DNA from 2 places in the Streptomyces sp. NPDC001700 genome. Region 1 is predicted to be linked to the other one. Evidence: riboswitches for the same ligand, from Rfam matches in the RefSeq annotation. Region 1 holds a riboswitch; the other holds the start of a gene.
What was found. Region 1 has a riboswitch for cyclic di-AMP ahead of ACWC5C_RS06420 (NlpC/P60 family protein). Riboswitches for the same ligand answer to the same signal wherever they lie in the genome.
Positions count from the first base shown of each region.

Region 2: it holds a riboswitch for cyclic di-AMP, as region 1 does, so the genes downstream of both, ACWC5C_RS33305 (M23 family metallopeptidase) here and ACWC5C_RS06420 (NlpC/P60 family protein) in region 1, are expected to answer to the same signal.

Region 1 covers NZ_JBSFGE010000003.1:153,372-160,465, forward strand. The annotation lists gene ACWC5C_RS06405 (esterase/lipase family protein) at 1-130, shown strand, start outside; gene ACWC5C_RS06410 (peptidoglycan DD-metalloendopeptidase family protein) at 315-1,982, shown strand; gene pcrA (DNA helicase PcrA) at 2,010-4,517, opposite strand; cyclic di-AMP (ydaO/yuaA leader) riboswitch at 4,701-4,895, shown strand; gene ACWC5C_RS06420 (NlpC/P60 family protein) at 4,903-6,102, shown strand; gene ACWC5C_RS06425 (L,D-transpeptidase family protein) at 6,152-6,802, opposite strand; gene ACWC5C_RS06430 (hypothetical protein) at 7,048-7,094, opposite strand, start outside.
Region 2 covers NZ_JBSFGE010000024.1:86,428-93,521, reverse strand. The annotation lists gene ACWC5C_RS33315 (hypothetical protein) at 3-263, shown strand; gene ACWC5C_RS33310 (aldo/keto reductase) at 378-1,334, opposite strand; gene ACWC5C_RS33305 (M23 family metallopeptidase) at 1,479-2,654, opposite strand; cyclic di-AMP (ydaO/yuaA leader) riboswitch at 2,666-2,796, opposite strand; gene ACWC5C_RS33300 (PP2C family protein-serine/threonine phosphatase) at 3,060-4,292, opposite strand; gene ACWC5C_RS33295 (hypothetical protein) at 4,492-4,863, opposite strand; gene ACWC5C_RS33290 (DUF6227 family protein) at 5,000-5,770, opposite strand; gene ACWC5C_RS33285 (hypothetical protein) at 6,187-6,537, shown strand; gene ACWC5C_RS33280 (hypothetical protein) at 6,808-7,094, shown strand, end outside.

The DNA of each region.
Region 1 (7,094 bases):
CATCCGGGTCAGCGGTGTGGGACATCTCGCCCTGCCGGTGCACTCGGCCGTCGCCGCCGGGATCCGGGAGGCGCTGGACGCCGCCAATGCCACGCCGACGGACACTTCGGGCGCCTTCTCGGTCGCTTGATACGACCGAAAATTGCCGAACAACCGTCGAACGCCGGGCCAAGAGTGGGCGCACAGTCAACCGAAAGAGGTCCAAATGCCCTTTCCTGTGCAGCCCAAAACTTGCTGAAGATTGTCGCTCCCGCGTACCGCCGGGTACAGTCGCCGCTAATTCTCCTGCAGCCGAGGCGAAAGAGAAGTTGGTGGTGAACGACCGTCACCCGTCGGGGGCAACCCCGGCCGTCCCTGCTCCCGACGCCTCGTACTCCTATGACGAGGCCTACGGCCAGCAGCAGGGCACAGCGCACGGTTACGCCGGGTATGACGGCTACCCCACCGGCAGCTTCGATAACCTCGGGGCCGCGTACGGTGAGGCCGATCCGCTCTTCGGCTCGCTCCCGGGCAGTTACGGGGACGGCCAGGGCGACCCGCACGGCGGGCACAGCGGCCAGTACGACGCGACCCAGTGGAGCGGCGGCACCCCGTACGACACCGGGACCTACGACACGGGCTCGTACGACACGGGCGCCCATGACATCGGCGCCTATGACACCGGTGCTTACGACACGGGCGCTCACGACACCACCGCGATGTGGGCCGCCTCCGGCTATCACCTGCCCACCGACGTCCCCACCCAGCGGCAGGACGACACCGGCGGCCACTGGGACGTCGGCGCCTGGGACACCCAGTCGCAGCAAGCGCATCAGCATCAGCCCCAGTGGGACACGGGCGCGTACGACGCCACGGGGCAGTTCGACACCGGGCAGTTCGATACGGGACAGGCCGATTCGGGCCACTACGACACGGGCGCGTACGACGTCATCAGTCAGAGCGCCGCGTACGACACCTCCGGCGTCGACACCGGGCAGACCCAGTTCTGGGATACCTCGGCCTACGCCACCGTCGACGAATCGCCGTACGACGGGCTCCCGTACAGCGAGCTGCGGTACGACGAGCAGCCGTACGACGAGCAGCCTTACGACGAGCAGCAGCAGACCGCCGTCTTCGAAGCCGTCGCCGAGCCGGAACCCGATCCCGACTTGGCGGACCCCGAGCCCGTCGCCGACATCACGCCGCCGCCCGTCCCCGCTGCCGCGCCCGTCACCGCCACCCGCTCCGGCAGCCGCTCCCGCCGCCGCAGCGCGCCCGCCCGCCCCAAGCGCTCCGCTCTCCTCACCGTCGCCGTCCCCTCCGTCTGCGCGCTCGGCGTCACCGCCGTGGCCGCCGCCTCCGTGAGCGGCATGTCCAGCGACAAGAAGGACGACACGACCACGCAGGCCGCGGCGCCCGACGTACAGCCCGTCAAGGCATCCGTCGCCAACAGCGAGATGGACACCCGGCTCGCCGGGGTCGACGACGGAGTCAACGACTTCCGGGACCGCGCCAGCCGTACCCAGGAGCGGATCGACCTCAAGGAGCGCCAAGAGGCCGAGAAGAAGCGCAAGGCCGCGGAGGCGGCGCGCAAGGAGGCGATGCGCCCGAAGTTCGCGCTGCCGGTGGAACAGCACGGGCTGAGCGCGGGCTACGGCCAGGCGGGCATCAACTGGATGTCCCTGCACACCGGGATCGACTTCCCGGTCAGCCAGGGCACGCCCGTCATGGCGGCGACCGACGGCACCGTGCGGACGCAGTGGAACGACGCCTACGGCAACATGGTCATATTGACCGCTCCTGACGGCACGGAGACCTGGTACTGCCACCTCAGCAGCACCAAGATCCGCTCCGGGACCGTCAAGGCCGGGGACGTCATGGCCTACTCGGGCAGCTCCGGCAACTCCACCGGCCCGCATCTGCACTTCGAGGTGCACCCGGGCGGCGGGGAGGCCGTGGACCCGACGCCGTGGCTGCAGAGCCACGGAATCAACCCCAACTAACCGCCCCCGCCCACCAAACCCAAACGCTCAGAGCTTTTCGACCGGCGCGTACCGCAGCAGCAGCCGCTTCGGCTTCTCGCCGCCGAAGTCGATCGTCGCCTCCGCGTTGTCCCCGGCGCCCTTCACGGCCACCACCGTGCCGAGCCCGAACGAGTCGTGCGTCACCCGGTCCCCGATGGCCAGGGAGACCACCGGACGGTCCTTCGCCCGCCGCGTCGCGAAACCGGACGCGGAGGACCCGCCCCGCGAACGCGACGACGACAGCCCTCCCCCGCCGCCCGACGTCATGGCGCCCATCGTCGCCGACGGGGTCGCGGGCCCGGTGCGCCGCCACTGCACGTACTGGTCGGGGATCTCCTCCAGGAAGCGGGACGGCGGGTTGTACGCGGGCGTGCCCCAGGCGCTGCGCATCGTCGACCGGGACAGATACAGCCGCTCGCGGGCGCGCGTGATCCCGACGTACGCCAGCCGCCGCTCCTCCTCCAGCTCCTTGGTCTGGCCGAGCGCGCGCATGTGCGGGAAGACCCCGTCCTCCATGCCGCTGAGGAAGACCACCGGGAACTCCAGCCCCTTGGCCGTGTGCAGCGTCATCAGCGTGATGACCCCGGCGCCCTCCTCGTCCTCGTCCGGGATCTGGTCGGAGTCGGCGACGAGCGCGACCTGCTCCAGGAACTCCGCGAGCGTGCCGGGGTTCTCCTCGCCCCGGTCCTGCTCGAACTCCAGCGCCACCGACGCCAGCTCCTGGAGGTTCTCGATACGGGTCTCGTCCTGCGGATCGGTGGACGCCTGCAGCTCCGCCAGATAGCCGGTGCGCTCCAGCACGGCCTCCAGGACGGTCGCCGGGCCCGCGCCCGACTCCACGATGGTCCGCAGCTCCTCCATGAGCGTGTTGAACCGCTTGACCGCGTTCGCCGAGCGGGCCGCCATGCCGTACGCCTCGTCGACGCGGCGCAGCGCCTGCGGGAAGGTGATCTTCTCGCGCGACGCGAGCGCGTCGATCATCGCTTCCGCGCGGTCGCCGATGCCGCGCTTGGGCACGTTCATGATGCGGCGCAGCGGTACGGCGTCCTCGGGGTTGGCCAGCACGCGCAGGTACGCGAGGACGTCGCGGACCTCCTTGCGCTCGTAGAAGCGGACGCCGCCGACGACCTTGTACGGCAGGCCGACCCGGATGAAGATTTCCTCGAAGACACGGGACTGGGCGTTGGTGCGGTAGAAGACCGCGACGTCCCCGGCGCGGGCGTCCCCCGCGTCCGTCAGCCGGTCGATCTCGTCGGCGACGAACTGGGCCTCGTCGTGCTCGGTGTCGGCGACGTAGCCGGTGATGGTGGCGCCGGTGCCCGCCTCGGTCCACAGGTTCTTCGGGCGGCGGTTCTCGTTGCGCTCGATGACGGCGTTGGCCGCGCTCAGGATGGTCTGGGTGGAGCGGTAGTTCTGCTCCAGCAGGATCGTCCGCGCGGTGGGGTAGTCCTCCTCGAACTGGAGGATGTTACGGATCGTGGCGCCCCGGAACGCGTAGATCGACTGGTCGGCGTCGCCCACGACGCACAGCTCCCCGGCCGCCACGTCTTCGGTGTCCGTGCCGACCAGCTCGCGCACCAGCGTGTACTGAGCGTGGTTGGTGTCCTGGTACTCGTCGACCATGACGTGCCGGAAGCGGCGGCGGTAGTGCTCGGAGACGTCCGGGAACGCCTGGAGCAGGTTGACCGTGGTCATGATGATGTCGTCGAAGTCGAGGGCGTTGGCCTCGCGCAGCCGCGACTGGTACATCGCGTACGCCTCGGCGAGCGTCTTCTCGAAGCCGTCCGCCGCTTGCCCGGCGAAGGTCTCCTCGTCGATCAGCTCGTTCTTCAGGTTGGAGATCTTGGCGCTGAACGACTTCGGCGGGAACTTCTTCGGGTCGAGGTCGAGATCCCGGCACACCAGCGCCATCAGCCGCTTCGAGTCGGCGGCGTCGTAGATCGAGAACGATGAGGTGAAGCCCAGCTTCTTCGACTCGCGGCGCAGGATGCGCACGCACGCGCTGTGGAACGTCATCACCCACATGGCGTTCGCGCGCGGGCCGACCAGCTCCTCGACCCGCTCCTTCATCTCGCCCGCCGCCTTGTTGGTGAAGGTGATGGCGAGGATCTGGCCGGGGTGCACATGGCGGGTGCCGAGCAGATACGCGATGCGGTGGGTGAGCACCCGGGTCTTGCCGGACCCGGCCCCCGCGACGATCAGCAGCGGCGAGCCGGTGTGCTCCACGGCGGCCCGCTGCTGCTCGTTCAGCCCCTCCAGGAGCGCCGCCGGGTCGATGGCGGGGCGCGGCGCGCCGTCCCGGTAGTACGCCTCTCTGGGGGCGCCGCTCGGCACCGGCGCGTCGAAGGCGCCCGTGAAGAGGTGGTGCGGCACCTCTTCACCGCCGGAACCGCCGCCGGGATCACCGCCGGAGTGATCGGCCGGGCCCGGGTGTGCGGAATCCTCGGGCGGCGGGGGCTCCTCGTCCGGAGGCCCGAGATTCGCCAGGAAGCTGTCGTCAAAGAGGCTGCTCATCGCTCACCGAGTCTAGGCGGCCGCACTGACAGCCTACGCATGGACCGCATATGGATGTCACGAAACGGTTTCGGGCATATCGGCCAACAGCCTTCACAGGAGCCCCACGAGTTGGCTACGGTCCTCCCTCAGGCAGTCCGTACACCCGTCGGCGAACCGCGTCGGCCCGGGCGGCCTCCGCCGAGTCCGGCCACGCCGCAAAGCGCCCGGAGCCGGGGACCCACAACGCAACATGGGGTGAATCGGCCCGAGCTGCGCGGTACGACACGTACGTACGGCATGTACGACGTGACCGTCCCGCCCGCGCACGGCCGTAGGGCAACCTTCCGTACCGCCCGAACCCGACAGCTAACCCGGTAGGCGGTCCACGGAAGGAGCGCCTCCCTTGGCGTCGCACCGCAAGCCGCGGACCCGAATACCCACCTACGCCTCGTCCACCGGGCGCCGCACGGCCGTCGGATTCACCACCGCCGCCCTCGCCTCCGTCACCCTCCTGTCCCAGACCGCGAACGCCGCCCCGGGCGACCCGAAGCCCGGCACCACGCAGTCGATCGAGGCGGTCAAGGAGAAGGTGGACTCGCTCTACCACCAGGCGGAAACCGCCACCCAGCACTACAACTCCGCCAAGGAGCGCTCCGAGCAGCAGGCCACCAAGGTCAACCGGCTGCTGGACAAGGTCGCCGAGAACACGGAGAAGCTCAACGAGGCCCGCCGCACGCTCGGCACGTACGCCGCGGCCCAGTACCGCGACGGCGGCATGACGTCGAGCGCCGCGAGCCTGCTGTTCTCCAACGACCCGCAGGACCTCTTCGACCAGTCCCATCTGATGAGCCGGATGGCCGGTTCGCAGAAGCGGGCCGTCGACGACTTCCAGACGCAGGCGGCGAAGGCCGCCAAGGAGCGCCGCGAGGCCGCGCAGAGCCTGGCGTCGCTGACCGAGACCCAGCGCGAGCTGAAGACCAAGAAGAAGTCCGTCCAGGACAAGCTCACGCAGGCCCGGCAGCTGCTGGCCAACCTGACCGCCAAGGAGAAGGCGCGGCTGGCGGCGATCGAGAAGAAGAAGGACGAGGAGGCGCGGCGCAAGGCGGCCGAGCTGGCCGAGAAGCAGCGGGAGGCGGCGGCCAAGGAGAAGCAGCGGCAGGAGCAGGAGCAGCCGTCGAGCGGCGCTTCCTCTTCCGGTTCCGGTTCCAGCACGGGCACGGGCACCGGCACCGGTTCCGGAAGCACCACCACCGGCACCAAGGCGGCCAAGGCGATCGACTTCGCGGAGTCGCAGCTCGGCAAGCCGTACGTCTGGGGCGCCACCGGGCCCAACTCCTACGACTGCTCAGGGCTCACCCAGGCCGCCTGGAAGGCCGCCGGTGTCTCGCTGCCGCGCACCACGTGGGACCAGGTGAAGGCCGGTACGCGCGTCTCGACCTCCGAACTCAAACCCGGTGATCTCGTCTTCTTCTACGACGACATCAGCCACGTCGGGCTCTACATCGGCGACGGCATGATGATCCACGCCCCGAAGCCGGGCGACGTGGTGAAGAAGGCGCCGATCACCGAGATGCCGATCTACGGGAGCGTCCGGCCCGCATAGGTCCGGTGCGGCTGCCCGGCCACGTGCCCGGGCAGCCGCTGTTTCCCGGTTACGTGCCCGGCTTGCGGCCGTACACGTACACGTCGTCCCCGTTCCGCAACAGGCTCCAGTACTTCTTGGCGTCGCCGGAGCGCATGTTGACGCAGCCGTGGGAGCCGGGCGGGGACCAGACGCTTCCCGCGATGGAGTGGAAGGCCTGACCGCCGTCGAAGAACTGGCTGTACGGCATGGCCACGTCGTAAATCGTCGACCAGTGGTTCTTGTTCCGCCAGTAGATCTTCTTCAGCCCGGTGCGGGTCTCGTACTTGTCCCGCCCGGTGCGCACCGGCACCGGCCCGAACACCAGCCGTGAGCCGTCCTGCACCCAGCTGAGCTGGCGAGTGAGGTCGACGCAGGCGATGCGGCCCTTGTTGGTGGGGCACTTGCGCGCCGCGTTGGGGTTACGCCCCGCCGCGTTCTGCGCGTTGATCAGCTTCATGACGCCCCAGGTGACGGGGCCCGCGTAGCCGATGGTCGGGCTGATGCCGTGGTTGATCTGGAACGTCCGCGTCGCGCGGCAGTCCCCCGAGGACTGCCGACCGTCGACGGGACGACCGAGGAACTTCTCCACCTGCTTCTGATACGGACCCGTGCTCGCCGTACACGCCGTCGCCGCCTGCGCCGGTGCCGCACCGAGTGCGACGGTCAGCGGCACCACCATGCCCGCCATACCCAACGCGACCGCCGTACGGCGGCGCCATGCCGCGAATCTTCCCTCTGCCCCCATTGCGCGCTCCCTCCGGGCTTGCCCTTGACGGGTAAGACAGTCGAAGGGTGCGTCGGGTTGCGCTTACAGGTGCGATTTCCCCCATTCCGCCCCTTCGCGCCCCCTGGTCGGGGGCGCGGCGGCGTGAGACAAACTGATGGACTGTCAGGAGCAGGGGTCGGGCGGTCAGGTCCAAACGGTCAGGTCCAGAGCACGGCGATGAAGATGTTCACCGTCGTCAGCGCGC
Region 2 (7,094 bases), on a different contig from region 1:
TCATGCAGATCGCGAAGAAGGTGGCCCTCCTGGCCGCGACCGCCGGCAGCCTGGTGCTCCTCGGGACCGGCACCGCGGCCGCCCACGGTGGCACGGACCACGAGGTTCCGCCTGCCAACGTCCAGGCGTGCAGCGTCAGCACCGGCGACATCAGCTTCACCAACGGTGACGTCACCACCGGGAACGTCGGGGACGACTCCCCGGTCGCCAACAACACCGTCATCATCAGTGTCAGCTGCTTCAACACCACCGATGAGGACTGAGGCGGCTTAAGGAGTAAAAAGCTGGGAGTCTCCGGGCGAGGATCATGCACTGAGCGAGTTGGAGAAACGCCTCGTGCATGTCGCCCCGGGACTCCCAGCGCACAACCCAAGGGCTCAGTCCGAGGCGGACGTCAGGAGGTTCAGTTCCGGGTCCGTGAGGTGGAGGTCTACCGAGGCCAGGAGGGCCGGGAGTTGGGCCGGGACGCGGGCGCTGGCGATGGGGGCGACCACGGTCGGCTGGGCGGCGAGCCAGGCGAGGGCGACGGTGGCGTGGTCGGCGTTGTGGTTGGCGGCCACGTCGTCGAGGGCGGCGAGGACCTTCTGGCCGCGCTCGGTCTCCAGGTGCTGGGCGGCGCCCGTGGAGCGGGCGCTGTCGACCGTGGTGCCGGGGCGGTACTTGCCGGTGAGGAAGCCGGACGCGAGGGAGTAGTACGGGAGCGTCGCCAGGCCGTGGCGGGCGGCGACGTCGGCCAGCTCGCCCTCGAAGGTGTCGCGCGAGACCAGGTTGTAGTGGGGCTGGAGGGCGACGTAGCGGGCCAGGTTCTCCCTGGTGGAGAAGTCGAGGGAGGCCTCGAGGCGCTCGGCGGAGATGTTGGAGGCGGCGATCTCGCGGATCTTGCCCGCCTTCACCAGCTCGTCGAGGGTGGAGATGATCTCGTCCACCTCCACCGACGTGTCGTCGAAGTGGGTGTAGTAGAGGTCGACGTAATCCGTGCCCAGGCGCTGGAGGGACTCGTCCAGGCCGGACTTGATGGCGGAGGAGGAGAGTCCGCGGGGCTCCGGGGCGCCGGCGCCCACCTTGGTGGCGAGGATGATGTCGTCGCGGTTGCCACGGGAGGCGAACCACTTGCCGAGGACGGTCTCGGACTCGCCGCCCTTGTTGCCGGGCGCCCAGGCGGAGTAGACGTCGGCGGTGTCGATGAAGTTGCCACCCGCCGCCGCGTACGCGTCGAGCACCTCGAAGGACTCGGCCTCGTCGGCCGTCCAGCCGAAGACATTGCCGCCCAGGGAGAGCGGGAAGACGGACAGGCTGCCGATGTTCTTACGGGTGTTCTCGCGGGTCTCAGTCATACGTATCGACAACGTCTCCGGCGGACCCGTCTATTCCGGTGGCGGGGGACAAACAGAACCGGCGGCCCTGGCGTCAAGGGGGGAGAGAGCGCCAGAGCCGCCGGAGCGAGGGGCCGTCGCCGCGGCGACGGCCGGATCAGGGGGTCACGGGTTCAGCCCGTGGTCGCGCAGCCAGGTCAGCGGGGCGATCGGGGAGCCGCCGCCCGGTCGCACCTCCAGGTGGAGGTGGGGGCCGGTGACGTTGCCGGTGGCGCCGACGCGGCCGATGGTCTCGCCCGAGGACACCTTGCCCGAGGTGACGACCATGGACGACAGGTGGCAGTACCAGATCTCGGTGCCGTCATCGAGCTTGAGCACGATGCGGTAGCCGTACGAACCGGCCCAGCCCGCCTGGGTGATCGTGCCGCCGCCCACCGCCTTGACCGGGGTGCCGGTCGGGGCGGCGAAGTCCTGGCCGGTGTGGTCGGCGGACCAGATGTCGCCGGCCTGGCCGAAGCCCGCGGTCAGGGTGTACGAGGCGACGGGGAGGGTGAACCCGGCGGAGGTGGAGGTGGAGGTCTTGGCGGGGGTGTCGGCGGCCTTGGCGGCCGCGGCGGCCTTCTTCTCGGCCGCTTCCTTCGCCTTGGCGGCCTCGGCGGCCTTCTTCTTGGCGGCGGCCTCGGCCTTCTTCTGGTCCGCCAGGTCGCGGGCCTTGGCCGCGGCCTTCGCGGCGTCGTCGGCGGCGGCCTTCGCGGCGGCCCGCGCCGCGGCCTCGCGCCGGTCGTCGTCCGCCGCGGTCTGCTGGCTCTCGGCCTGCTGGAGGATGCGGGTGCGCAGCGCCTCGCCCGAGTCGGCGCCGCTCGTGGCGAGGGTGGCCGCGGCGGGCTGGGCGGAGCCCTGGTCGTCGGCCATCAGGGAGCCGATGCCGGGCAGGTCCTTGGCGGCGGGCAGCTGGGCCTTGACCTCGTCGGCGACGTGGGCGAGGTCCGGCATGGAGATGGGTGCGGCCGGACGGTCCTTGGCGGTCGCCATGCCGCCCGCGCCGACCGCCGCGATGACGCCGACGCCGAGGACGGCGCCGCTGCGGGCCATGGTGCCGCCGCGCTGCTTGACGACGCGGTGCCTGCCGCGCAGCGGAGCGATGGACTCCTCGGTGGGGTTCCACTCGTCCCAGACGGCTTCCTTGCCCAGGGACGGCTCATCCGGTTCGGCACCGAGGCCGACCGTGGGTCGGGCGCCGGCTCCGGCGTCGAAGCCGACTCCGTACGCGGTCGCTGTGCCGATGCCGGTACCGGGCGAGCGGTACGGAGCTTCGTCCAGTACGGACCTGTTGGACGCCACCGGGGCGCACTCCTTTCCTTCCCTCTCGCCTACCGGGTTAGCTGACGGGTTCGGAGCAGGAAGGTCTCCTACGGGTCAGGTTCGACCCGATTCACCCCAAGGTGGTGGTTCCCCGGTTCCCTGGTGCTGGTAGTGCCTGGTGCTGCTGGTGGTGCTGGCGCTGCACGTAACGGGATTCGGCGACGGCGCACGGTGCCGCCCTTGCGACGGCTGTGTCGACCGCGCTGCGTTATCGAACGTTAATAGAGAGCGCGACATGATTCCAAGCTCTTCTGAAGAATCCGCGTAGCTTTGGCATGAACTTAGTAACCAAGGAAGGACAGATGAGGACGTTTCACCCCACTTGAAAAGGGATGGCAAAAACCTCCTGCGGGCTGATCGTGTGTCAATCGTTATGCGCGCCCGTCACGGTTGGCTACGGTCCGTGTCCGGAGCGGGGGGTGTCGTTCCGTTCGGCGTCGTTCCGTTCGCTCCGGGCGGGCGCCGCACCGCGAGCAGCGCCATGTCGTCCGAGGTCTCCCCGCCCGAGTGCAGCGCTACGTCCTCCACCAGCGCGTCGAGCAACCCGCCCGGTCCGGCGAAGCGGCGGCCGCGCAGCCGCTCCTCGGGGACGTAGAAGGTGCCGTGCCGGTCGCGGGCCTCGGTCACCCCGTCCGTGAACAGCAGCAGCGTGGCGTCCTCCGGGAACCGCAGCTCCGTCACCCGGTCGGGCCACCCGCCGAGTTCGCCCATCCCCAGCGGCAGCGCGGCCGTCTCCGGCTCCAGCGGGCGCACCTCGCCGTCGCCGGGCAGCAGCAGGGGCGCGGGGTGGCCTCGGTTGATGAGGCGGAGGGTGGAGTCGCCGCGCGGGATCTCGCCGAGTACGGCGGTGGTGAACCCCTCGAACGCCTCCAGCTCGGCCCGCCGGGCGCCCTCGCGCCGCAGCGCCCGCTCCAGCCGCCCCGCCAGCCCCTCCAGCGTCGACTCCTGCTCCGCCGCCTCCCGGAACGCGCCGATGAGGACCGCGACGACCTCCACGGCCTGCAGCCCCTTGCCCCGGACGTCCCCGACGATCAGCCGTACGCCGTGCGGGGTGTCCTGCACCGCGTACAGGTCGCCGCCGATCGCGGCGTACCGCTCGGCCGCCACATAGCGCGCCGCGACGTCGAGACCGGCGATACGGGCGGGCGGTACGGGCAGCACGGCCCGCTGCGCCGCCTCCGCGATGCCGCGCGCCGAGGCCAGCCGCCGGTCGCCTCGGCGTACGACGCGGTTGATCACGAGCGCGAGCAGGGCGACGGTGGCCACCGTGGCGATCTCGGTCGCCGCCTGGGTCGGGTCCCGTACGCCGTGCAGCTCCGCCAGCAGACAGACGGCGGTGAGGGCGAGGACCGTCGTGATGATGGTCTGCCGCAGCGGGAAGAGGGAGGCCGCGACCAGCGGGGCCGCGGCGAAGAAGGGGGAGGCGGTGTACGGGGCCGGGGCGGCGAGGTCGAAGGCGACGCCGCCGAGCAGGAGGAGGGTGGGAGTCCACGGGGCCAGCCGGCGCCCCGGCGAGGCCTGGACGGCCTCCTCGGCCGTGATGAGACCGGCGGCCGCGCCGGAGGAGTCGGGGGCGGCGGGCGTACGGGCGTCCGGACGCGCCCTGCTCCCTCGCACCCGCACCACCGGCTTCTCCCGCTTTCCCTGAATCCGTGACCCCGTCTATCCGTGATCCCGTCATCAGGCTTCCGGGTGCCGGGGTGCGGTGCGAGTCGGTGGCGGCCATGTGGGTGCGTCGGAGACGCACTGCGGCCCCGGATGGCAAGCATCCGGGGCCGCAGGGGAAGCCGTGGCGTTCGCCAGGGCTCGGTGAGCGTCAGCCGCGGCCGTAGCCGTCGTTGCCGAGAGCGATGTTGCTGCAGTTGCTGCCGATGGTGGTGTCACCCGTCGGGGCGAGCGCGGCGGCGCCGACGATCGTACCGACGGCGGTGTCACAGTCGTTGCTCTGGACGGCCGCAGTGCCGTTGGTGAAGTTGATGCAGTTGGAGGCGATGTTGATGTCGCCCGACGGGGCGGTCACGGCGCCCTCGATGATGGTGCCGACCGCCGTGTCGCACGCGTTGGTCTGGATCGTCCCGAACGGGTCGAAGCCCCCGTAACCACCGTGAGCGGACGCTCCAGCCGCGCCCCCCAGGACCAGGGCACCGGCCGCAATGGTCAGGGCAGCCGCCTTCATTCCGATGTTCACTTGATTTCCTCCAGAAAAGCCGAATCCGCGGAAAACCACACGTTCCGATTGAACGGAAGGACATCCGCGACATCGGGGAGGCGCGCACACACTTCACCCGATGGGCCCACTGTCGGACTATTCGGAAATCGCTGCCTCAGAGGTCGACACCGAGGGCGCGGGCGTGGCGGTCGGCCGCCAGCTCCGCCGACACCTCGTCGAGGTAGACCTCGCACACCAGCCGCCCGTCCCGGGTCAGGTTGTGCTCCAGCTCCCACAGCACGATCTCGTCCCCGCCCGCGAGCAGGAAGGCGTGCTCGTAGAAGCGGCACCAGGTGGCGTCGGGGCCGCCGGAGCGGCGGCGGGGCTTGGGGGCGAGGGCGATGTCATGGGCGAAGGCGGTCATCAGCAGCCGCTCGGTCTCCTCCCCCGGCCGGTCGGCGTTCTCCGCGCGGCGCAGGACGCGGCGGGCGTGGTCGGCCGAGTTGTCCGCCACGTACGCGCGCTGGGCCCCCGGGGGCTCGGCGGCCTGGAGCATCTGCTCCGGCAGCCACAGCGGTAACCCGTCCAGCTCCTCCCAGCGGGCGCCGCCGATGCAGCGGTGGACGCGGCGCTCGGCGAGCGCGAGGGCGCCCTCGTCCGCGTACAGCTCGAAGAGCGGGCGGTCGTCCGGGCCGGTGTTGTGCTCCAGCTCCCACAGCAGCAGGCTGCTGCCGTCGGGCAGCAGGAAGACATGCCGGTACGTCGTATAGCCACGTGGACCTGACGGCTCGTTGCACTGCCGGCAGGAACGCAGCTCGGACTGGTGCATCAGGGCGCTCCGCGCCCGGCTCAGCACCGCCTCACCGATCTCGAAGCCGTTCTGCGCACGGGCGAGCAGCCCGTCCATCAGCTCGGCGGGGGTGCCCCCCGCTCCTGAGTGCCCCACGTCTCTCCTCCCGCCCCCGGGTGACTCCCTCGCGTACTTAGCGTAGCGGCGTGAATACGCGCCGCGCCTATGGTTCCGCGAAGCAGCCGGTCGGACTTGTGCCTCACTCACTCCTGCGTCGTGGAGCCAGGATGTATCACTTGTTCGACAGGCCGAACAAGTCGGAATGTCATATTCCGGATACCTGGGAGCCATCGACGGGACACCGGCGGGCCGGGGACGGGGCCGTCACACTTCCGCCCTGCTTTTTCGGATTTCCCGAAAAGGCGGCATGCCCCGCGGCCCCTGAATGCCTGTCATATGAGGGACGCCCTATGCCAGACGAGTGAAACGAAGTCCGCGCCCAGTGCCTTTCCCGAATGCCTTCGTTGAGTCAGGCGTCCGTGAATCCGCGGAATAACCACACGGAGGATTAAGTGAACATCGGCAAGAAGGCAGCCTTCCTGACCGCAGCGGCCGGCGCTCTGGTCTTCGTCGGCGCTGGCGCCGCGAGCGCGCACAACTACGGCAGCGACCTGGGTGCCATTCAGACCAACGCGTGCGACACCGCCACGAGCGCCATCATCACCGGCGCTGTGACGGCTCCGGCGGGCGACTTCAACATCGGCTCCGACTGCATCAACTTCACCAACTCCGGTGCGGTCTTCCAGAGCAACGACTGCGACACCGCCACCGGCCCGATCACCACCGCTGCCGCGCTGGCCCCGACCGGCGACATCAACATCGGCAGCAACTGCACCAACATCGCGGTCGACGACACTCCGTGACGCCGCCGCGCGTGACGTCACCGCGTCGCTGAACACCCCACGGTGTTCCCGCTGAATCGGCGGCCCTGGAAGAGTGCTTCCAGGGCCGCCGCCGCATGAATGGACATTGACCCACGATGTGTTTACTGCGCCATTCGGGTACGGCGATGGCGTTCCGGGGAGCCTCAGCTGGTCGGCGTCGTTCATCAGGTGTTCGCTGATATCCGGGAAAAATCACTAGGAGGCTCTTAGATGCACATGGGAAAAAGGACGGCGCTTCTCGTAGCGGCCGTGAGCGCACTGGCCATCGGTGGCGCGGGTGCCGCCGACGCCGCCGACAGCGGTACCGGCCCCTCGACCCTCCCGCTCGGCGGCGGAGTCCAGCAGAACCGCTGTGACACCAGCTCTCTCATCGGCACTATCGAGATCACCGGTGGCGGCGAGGACATCACCAACGAGACCAATTGCGTCAACTACGCCGAGTCGGGGGTCTCGGAGCAGAAGAACCGTTGCCGGACCCATTCCGTCGTCGGGCCCATCACGGTCGCCCTGACGCCCGGTTCCGAGGTCACCAACCG